Regions from separate parts of the Jeongeupia sp. USM3 genome, predicted to be linked through region 1. Evidence: riboswitches for the same ligand, from Rfam matches in the RefSeq annotation. Region 1 holds a riboswitch; the other holds the start of a gene.
The links. Region 1 has a riboswitch for thiamine pyrophosphate ahead of thiC (phosphomethylpyrimidine synthase ThiC). Riboswitches for the same ligand answer to the same signal wherever they lie in the genome.
Positions count from the first base shown of each region.

Region 1 (4,306 bases):
CTGTCCTTCATCGCCCCCCAATAGGCCTCGTCTTGCAAGGCAGTTACGGCGGTGATCCATTTACCAAGATCAGCGCTGTTGCGTTTCATGTTTTCCATGAGCAAGCGCTGCATGCTGGAAAGTTGGTCCTGCATTTTGACGATCTGGCTTTGCGCCAAATCGGAAATGCCCTGTTGCTGCAGAGTCGCCTCGGCCTGGATTCCGGCAAGACTGACGATGCCGTATCGCTCGGCGGGCGGTACTCGGTCGATGATTTCCTTGACTCCCGGCTCAGTCAGCAGTTTCCCGGCCTTGGCCTTGTTGTCAACCGCCATATCACGGCGTAATTCCAGATCGTACCGGGCTTTTGAAGAATCCAGCAGGCGCTGTTCAAACAGCTGTCGGGTAAGCCCTTGGCCAAAGGCATTGGCCAGTTTGGCGGCAAAGGCCGGATCGGTGTCGGTCGCTTCGACCTCCAACGAGCCTTCCTTGGCATTTGATTTAATTTTAACGTGCCGCTTGATCGCCTTCAACGTGCTGTCGTTACCACTACTGCCGTAACGCGTTTTGAGCTGGAGCGATTGGGAAACCGGATTGATCAGCGACTCGTCGTTCAGTAGCCACGCGTAGACCGCTGCGTTTTTTGACGGAGCTATTTTCAGCATCGAGGTATATCTATTAGGCATGGCCAGCGTGACTGCCAACGCGAGTGCGCCAGCAATCAGCGGAGCCAGGATCAGGAGCCGTTTGTATTTGGAGATAATAAGCAGAATATCCAGCAGCGAGATGCCCTGCGCTGGCGTCGACGGAGTGGCTTGTATGCTTTCGGTCATTGCTCGTTCATTGACGATGAAATCATTTATATGAGCGCCATGCCGTAACACGACCTGGCGACCTGAACTGCCGGGCTAAAGTGGGAGCCGCGGCGTCAGAGAGCGAATGCCGGGCGCACCGGCAGGAGCCGTGGCAGCGTGTATTCAAACAGTGGGTTGGAGCCACCGACGACCGCGCGCACGGCCTGCATGATCGGCTCTTCGCCAGTCACGGCGATGATCCGGCCATTGCCGCTCAGCATGTTTTTCAGCGCGGCAGGCAAGACGTCGAATGAACCGCAGACGATGATCGCATCGTAAGGCGCTTGCCCCGTGTAGTTAAGCAGATCACTCACCTGCTCGATCCGCGCATTCTTGACGCCTGCCCACTGCACGCCTTGTTGAGCGAAGGCAACCTTGTCGGCCGAATCGTCAATCCCGTACACCTGCGCGCACAGCCCCGCGACCAGCCCGATCAGATAAGCCCCGCTCGCGGCGCCGATCACCAGCACCTTGTCGGTCGGCTTCAGCAGCGCCTCTTGGGCGAAGCGTGCCTCGATCTTCGGGGCGAGCATCTGGCCGCCACAGGGCAGCGGCAGTTCGGTGTCGACGAAGGCCAGTGCGCGCTTGTCCTGCGGGACGAAGTCTTCGCGCTTTACCGCCATCACACGGTCGAGCACCTTCGGATCGAGCACGTGCCACGGGCGGATCTGTTGTTCTACGAGGAAGTAGCGGGCGCGTTCCCAATCCATGTTTGCTTCACCTCAAGTCGGGCCCTGGTCCGGGCTGTATACATTTCTGAATAACTTGTAATTATCCCACAATCTCGGTACGGTCACAGCCGTAGTTCGCTAGGGGTTTCGCCCATCCAACACGGGCGAATGAGAGAGTCCCTCAGCACCTGATCCGGTTCACACCGGCGTAGGGAAGCGAATCGGTCGGTGCGCTCGTGCCGTCCGTCAGTCCGTTCTCCTGCGCCTCTACGTCTTTGCAGGAGGCAGTCCATGAACAAGTCCGTCGAATTCCTCGCCAGCGACGCCCACGTCGACAGCGCGGCGATCCAGCCTTTGCCGAACTCGCGCAAGGTCTACGTCGAAGGCAGCCGGCCCGACATCCGCGTGCCGATGCGCGAAATCACCCAGACCGACACGCCGACGAGCTTCGGCGGCGAGCAGAATCCGCCGATCTACGTCTATGACTGCTCGGGGCCCTACACCGATCCGCAGGCGACGATCGACGTGCGCAAGGGCTTGGCCCCGCTGCGCGCGGCGTGGATTGCCGAGCGCAACGATACCGAACAGCTGGACGGCATGACCAGTGAATATGGCCGGATGCGCGAAGCCGATGCCAGCCTCGATCCGCTGCGTTTCGAGCTGACCCGCAAGCCGCGCAAGGCCAGGGCCGGTGCCAACGTCAGCCAGATGCACTACGCGCGCCGCGGCATCGTCACCCCGGAAATGGAATACGTCGCCATCCGCGAAAATCTTAAGCGTGACGAATACATGGCCAGCCTGAAGGCGCTCGGCGCCAAGGGCGAGAAGATGGCGGCGATGATGCTGCGCCAGCATCCGGGCCAGAGCTTCGGCGCAGCAATACCGGCGACGATCACGCCCGAGTTCGTTCGCGACGAAGTCGCCCGCGGCCGCGCGATCATCCCGGCCAACATCAATCACCCCGAAGTCGAGCCGATGATCATCGGCCGCAACTTCTTGGTGAAGATCAACGGCAATATCGGCAACAGCGCGGTGACCAGCTCGATCAACGAGGAAGTCGACAAGATGACCTGGGGCATCCGCTGGGGCGCCGACACGATCATGGACCTGAGCACCGGCAAGAACATCCACGAGACGCGCGAGTGGATCCTGCGCAACAGCCCGGTGCCGATCGGCACGGTGCCGATCTATCAGGCGCTGGAGAAGGTTGACGGCCGCGCCGAGGACCTGACGTGGGAGCTGTTCCGCGACACGCTGATCGAGCAGGCCGAACAGGGCGTCGACTACTTCACCATCCACGCCGGCGTGCTGCTGCGCTACGTGCCGCTGACCGCGAACCGGATGACCGGCATCGTCTCGCGTGGCGGCTCGATCATGGCCAAGTGGTGTCTGGCGCACCACAAGGAGAACTTCCTCTACACGCATTTCGAGGAAATCTGCGAAATCATGAAGGCCTACGACGTGAGCTTCAGCCTCGGCGACGGCCTGCGCCCCGGCTCGGTCTGGGACGCCAACGACGAGGCGCAGCTCGGCGAGCTGAAGACGCTGGGCGAGCTGACCCAGATCGCCTGGAAGCACGACGTGCAGGTGATGATCGAAGGCCCGGGCCACGTGCCGATGCAGCTGATCAAGGAAAACATGGACCTGCAGCTGGAATGGTGCGACGAAGCGCCGTTCTACACCCTTGGCCCGCTGACGACCGACATCGCCCCCGGCTACGACCACATCACCAGCGCGATCGGCGCCGCGCAGATCGGCTGGTACGGTACCGCGATGCTCTGCTACGTGACGCCGAAGGAGCACCTCGGCCTGCCGAACAAGGATGATGTGAAGGAAGGCATCATCACCTACAAGCTCGCCGCGCACGCCGCCGACCTCGCCAAGGGCCACCCCGGTGCGCAGATCCGCGACAACGCGCTGTCGAAGGCTCGCTTCGAGTTCCGCTGGGAAGACCAGTTCAACCTCGGCCTCGACCCGGACCGCGCGCGCGAATTCCATGACGAAACGCTGCCGCAACAGGGCGCCAAGGTCGCGCACTTCTGCTCGATGTGCGGCCCGCACTTCTGCTCGATGAAGATCACCCAGGACGTGCGCGATTTTGCCGAAAAGCAGGGCATCGCCGAGGCGGAGGCACTGGCCAAGGGGATGGAAGTCAAGGCTATCGAGTTCGTGAAGACCGGTGCCGAGGTGTACCACAAGGCGTGATCGCCCTATCAAAACCTGATCGCGCAAGCAAAAACGGGCCCTTGGGCCCGTTTTTTCGTTCAGACGCCGATCGGCTGCGCCTCCAAAAACGACGGTGCATGCCTGTCCTTGTCCGACAGCAGCGGCTCGCCAGACAAGGGCCAGGCGATCGCAAGCTGCGGGTCGCTCCAGCGTATCGCCCGCTCGTCAGCGGCATCGCGATACTCGGTGACCTTGTACAGCAGCTCGACCTCGTCGGCGAGCGCCAGAAAGCCATGGGCAAAGCCGGGCGGAATCCACAGCTGGCGTTTGTCGTCGGCGCTCAGCGTCACCCCAATGTGCCGACCGTAGCTCGCCGACCCGGCGCGCAGGTCGACGACGACGTCGAACGCCGCGCCCCGGATCACCCGGACGAGTTTTCCCTGCGGCCGAGTCTGCTGGTAGTGCAGCCCGCGCAGCGTGCCGCGCAGCGACAGCGAATGGTTGTCCTGAACGAAGCGGGCCGGCGCGCCGAGCGCGCGGGCGAAGTCGCGCTCGTTGAAGCTCTCGTAGAAATAACCTCGGGCGTCGGCATGCACCGTCGGCAGCAGCCACTTCGGCCCTTCGATCGGCAGGTCG
Region 1 is NZ_CP017668.1:2,017,065-2,021,370, forward strand. It holds gene BJP62_RS09555 (Wzz/FepE/Etk N-terminal domain-containing protein) at 1-812, opposite strand, end outside; gene BJP62_RS09560 (protein-L-isoaspartate O-methyltransferase) at 908-1,543, opposite strand; TPP riboswitch at 1,635-1,736, shown strand; gene thiC (phosphomethylpyrimidine synthase ThiC) at 1,796-3,709, shown strand; gene rfbC (dTDP-4-dehydrorhamnose 3,5-epimerase) at 3,769-4,306, opposite strand, start outside.

Region 2 (4,306 bases), 570 kb from region 1:
TCAGCTCGGCGCTTTGCCAGTGGCCGCCCAGCTCGATCGGACGCTCGTCGATCAGTACGCAGGCAATGCCGCAGCACGGGTTGCTCCCGGTCTGGATGGCGAAGTACCGGGCACCACAGTACAAGAGCCGGTCGATCTTCTGCCGCAGCCAGCCCCGATGCGACGGGTTCTGCAGATCAAGGGCGCTGTATTCGGCGTGGCCGAGCATGGGAAAGAACGGCTCGATTTCGGCCAGCGTATTCAGTTCGCGGATGACGGCATTCATTCCGATACCAGGCGGGGTATATGAAGCCCGCATTGAACCACCGATACCGGGGCTTGCATACAGCGCGACCGGAGCTGCTACGCGGAAACGACAGCGCAGCAGCCCGGTGCGGCATGCCGGCCGGGGCTGCGGCGGAGGCCCGCCGCAGCGTCAGCGCAGACCGCGTGGCCGCACGAGCGGCCAAGTGCGGCTACCACCACGCATGGAAATGATGCACCGGGCCGATGCCCTTGCCGATCTGCAAGGCGTCCGCCTCGCCGATCGCGGCGCGCAAATAGGCACGGGCGGCGGCAACCGTCGTGGTCCAGTCATTGTTGCGCGGCCGCAGCGCGGCCAGTGCCGCCGACAGCGTGCAGCCGGTGCCGTGGGTGTTTTTCGTCCGGATGCGCGGATCGGCAAAGCGGTGTTCGCCGTCCGGGGTGATCAGCCAGTCCGGGCAGAGGTCGCCGTCGAGGTGGCCGCCCTTCATCAGCACCGCGCGGGCACCGGCCTCGCACAACGCCCGCCCCTGCCGGCGCATCTCGGCTTCGTCCGTTGCCACGTCGCAGTCGAGCAGCGCGGCGGCTTCGGGCAGGTTCGGCGTGATCAGCGAGGCCAGCGGCAGCAGCTGCGTGCGGATCGCCTCGACCGCATCGAGCGCCAGCAGCGGGTGGCCGCCCTTGGCGATCATCACCGTGTCGAGCACGACGTGGGGAATGGCGTGGCGGCGCAGGCCGTCGGCGACGGCGTGAACGATGTCGGCATTGGCGAGCATGCCGAGCTTGGCGGCATCGACGCGGATGTCGGCGAGCACCGCGTCGAGCTGCGCGGCGACGAAATCCGGCGGCACCGGGTGCACGGCGAATACGCCCTGGGTGCTTTGCGCGGTCAGCGCGGTCAGCACGCTCATGCCGTAGGCGCCGAGCGCCGAGAAGGTTTTCAGGTCGGCCTGGATGCCGGCGCCGCCGCCCGAATCCGAGCCGGCGATCGTCAATGCGTGGACCTGGCTCATGCGCGGGCCTCCGTGATTTCGTTGAACAGCGCCCGCGTGGCCTTGGCCACATCGGGCTGGCCGCAGATCGCCGACACCACGGCGACGCCGTCGGCACCGGCGCGGATCAGCGGCGCGGCCTTGCCGAGCGCGATGCCGCCGATCGCGACCGCCGGGCAGCGCTTCGCGGCCATCATCGCGGCAAAGTCGGCCGGCGCGATCACCGGCGACGCATCCGATTTGGTGCCGGTCGGGTAGACCGGGCCGACGCCGATGTAATCGATCAGGCCCAGCGGCACCGCCGCCAGCTGCGCGGCATTGCTGGTCGACAGCCCGACGGTTTTGTCCGGGCCGACCAGGCGGCGAACCTCGGCCACCGGCAGGTCGGACTGGCCGACATGGACGCCGTCGGCGTCGACGGCGAGCACGATGTCGACATGGTCGTTGATGATCAGCGGCACGCCGGTGCCGGCCAGCGCGGCCTTCAGCGCGAGCGCGGCATCGAACCACTGACGCTTCTTCCACTGCGGCGCACGCAGCTGCACCACGGTCGCGCCGTTCGCGGCCGCGGTCCGCGCCGTCGCGACCATGCCGTCGAGGCCGCCGCACAGCCCGGGGTCGAGCACGAGATAGAGCCCCAGGTCGATCCGCTTATTGATCGCGTTCATGCGTTGACGGTCCCCGCCAGTTGCCCGGGCTGGATCAGGTACAGCGCATCGAGGAAGGCCGGCGTGAACGAGCCCGGGCCGTGCGATTCGCCGGTGGCGACCTCGCCGCAGATCGCCATCACCGCACACGCGGCGGCCACGGCGTCGAGCCGGTTGCTCGCGCCGGCGCAGAACGCAGCGACGACGGCCGACAGCGCGCAGCCGGTGCCGACGACGCGGGTCATCAGCGCATCGCCCCACGGTACCGCCCAGGTTTTTTCGCCGTCGGTGATGTAGTCGGTCTCGCCGGTGACGGCGACGATGGCGCCGGTGTCGCGCGCCAGCTGTTCGGCGGCCTCGCGCGCGGCGTCGGCACTGGCGGTGCTGTCGACGCCCTTGCCGCCGCCGGTGAAACCGGCCAGCGCGAGGATTTCCGACGCATTGCCGCGAATCGCCGCCGGCGCAAACGCCAGCAGCTCGCGCGCGGCGCCGGTGCGGTAGTCGAGCACGCCGACGGCAACCGGGTCGAGCACCCACGGCGTGCCGGCCTGTTGCGCGGCCTGCGCGGCGCGGCGCATCGCGGCAAAGCGTTCCGGATACAGCGTGCCGACGTTGATCAGCACCGCACCGGCGATCCCGGCAAAGGCAGTGACTTCTTCCTCGGCGACGATCATCGCCGGGCTGGCGCCGAGCGCGAGCAGCACGTTGGCGGTGATGCCCTGCACCACTTCATTGGTCAGGCAGTGCGTCAGCGGCGCGGTAGCGCGCAGGCGGGCGAGTTCGCTGCCGACCAGCGACAGCGGAACCGGCGTGACCGTACCGGCGGACGACGGGGTGGTCTTGGCGGATGACTTGCGCGGCGTTGGGGATTTGCTAGGCGTTTTGCTTGGCATTGGGGGCTCCCGGCCGGACGGGGGGAAGCCGGACGACTTCCCTACGCCGGCATGATCCGGATCAGGTGGTACGGGTTCGTCTCAGCCGGCTGCAATGCAGGCGGCGCCCCGAGTCAGGCTTCGATTGTCCGGCGCGAGGTGCAGCGCGGTCAATGATGCAAGGCAAGGCTTCGCCGACGGCTCCGGCACTTGCATCGGCAATTATCACACCTGTGACAAGGTCGGGGCAGTCAGCCACAATGGCCGGCCGAGCGTTCAATGCATCACGTACCCGAAGGAAAGCCGATGTCCAGCCTGCGCAAATTCGTCGACGGCTTCCTGCTGTCGCTGCTGATCGCCATCGTGCTCGCCAACCTAGCGCCGTCGCTCGGCGCCAGCGGCGGCGTACTGCACATGGACTGGATCACCGCGGTCGGCATCAGCGTGGTGTTCTTCCTCAACGGCGCCTCGCTCGCACCCGAGCGGCTCCGGGCCGGCGCCGCCAACTGGCGGCTGCACCTGCTGGTGACGACCAGCACCTTCGTGATCTTTCCGCTGATCGGCACGGCGCTGTATTTCGGCCTCGGCCACTGGCTGCCGGCGGCGCTGCTGCTCGGCGTGTTCTACCTGTGCGCACTGCCATCGACGGTGTCGTCGTCGGTGGCGATGACGTCGATGGCCCGCGGCAATGTCGCCGGCGCGGTGTTCAACGCCACGCTGTCCAGCCTGCTGGGGATGCTGGTCACGCCGCTGCTCGTCGGCCTGCTGTTCAGCCACAGCGGCGAGGGCCTCTCCTTGCTCGCGCAGTTGCGCGCGATCGCGATCCAGCTCTTCCTGCCCTTCGTGCTCGGCCAGCTGGCCCGGCCGTGGCTCAAGGACGTGCTGCTCAGGCACCGCCAGCTGGTCAGCTACGTCGACCGCGGCGTGATCGTCGCCATCGTCTACAACTCGTTCTGCGATTCGGCGATGGCGCACATCTGGTCGGACTACAGCGCCGGCATGCTGCTCGGCGTTGCGGTCATCGTCAGTGCCGTCCTCTTCGTCGCGCTGCAGGCGACGCGCTTCGCCGCGCGCCGTTTCGGCTTCAACACCGAGGACGAGATCGCCGCGGTGTTCTGCGGCTCGAAGAAAAGCCTCGCCGCCGGCATCCCGATGGCCAAGCTGATCTTCGGCGCCCACCCGGCGCTGGGACTGATCGTGCTGCCGATCATGTTCTATCACCAGATCCAGCTTTTCGTCTGCTCGATCATCGCCAGGCGCTACGCCGCACGGCCGGACTGAGCCCTAGCCCATCGGACGGCTGCGCCTGTGCATTTTTCCGCCGTCCGATGCGCCTCACACCCCTAGGTGTGCTTCTCCCGGTCGTCCTCACGGACCCCATGTCCATTCCGGCGCCTGTGCTTCGGGCGCAGTAAAACTGCTTTGGCTCGCTCGCCCACTGGGGCAGATCCCGCGCCCGCTTCCGGCACTATTCACCGGGCATGAAGCGAGCGCCGCATGGCCTACAAACGCCTGCGCCGTTACGATGAAGCCATTCCCATTCGCGGCAGCC
Region 2 is NZ_CP017668.1:2,583,415-2,587,720, reverse strand. It holds gene BJP62_RS12230 (N-acetyltransferase) at 1-265, opposite strand, end outside; gene thiD (bifunctional hydroxymethylpyrimidine kinase/phosphomethylpyrimidine kinase) at 456-1,256, opposite strand; gene thiE (thiamine phosphate synthase) at 1,253-1,903, opposite strand; gene thiM (hydroxyethylthiazole kinase) at 1,900-2,775, opposite strand; TPP riboswitch at 2,797-2,896, opposite strand; gene BJP62_RS12210 (bile acid:sodium symporter family protein) at 3,061-4,035, shown strand.
Region 2: linked by a shared signal. The riboswitch ahead of thiM (hydroxyethylthiazole kinase) and the one ahead of thiC (phosphomethylpyrimidine synthase ThiC) in region 1 are both predicted to bind thiamine pyrophosphate.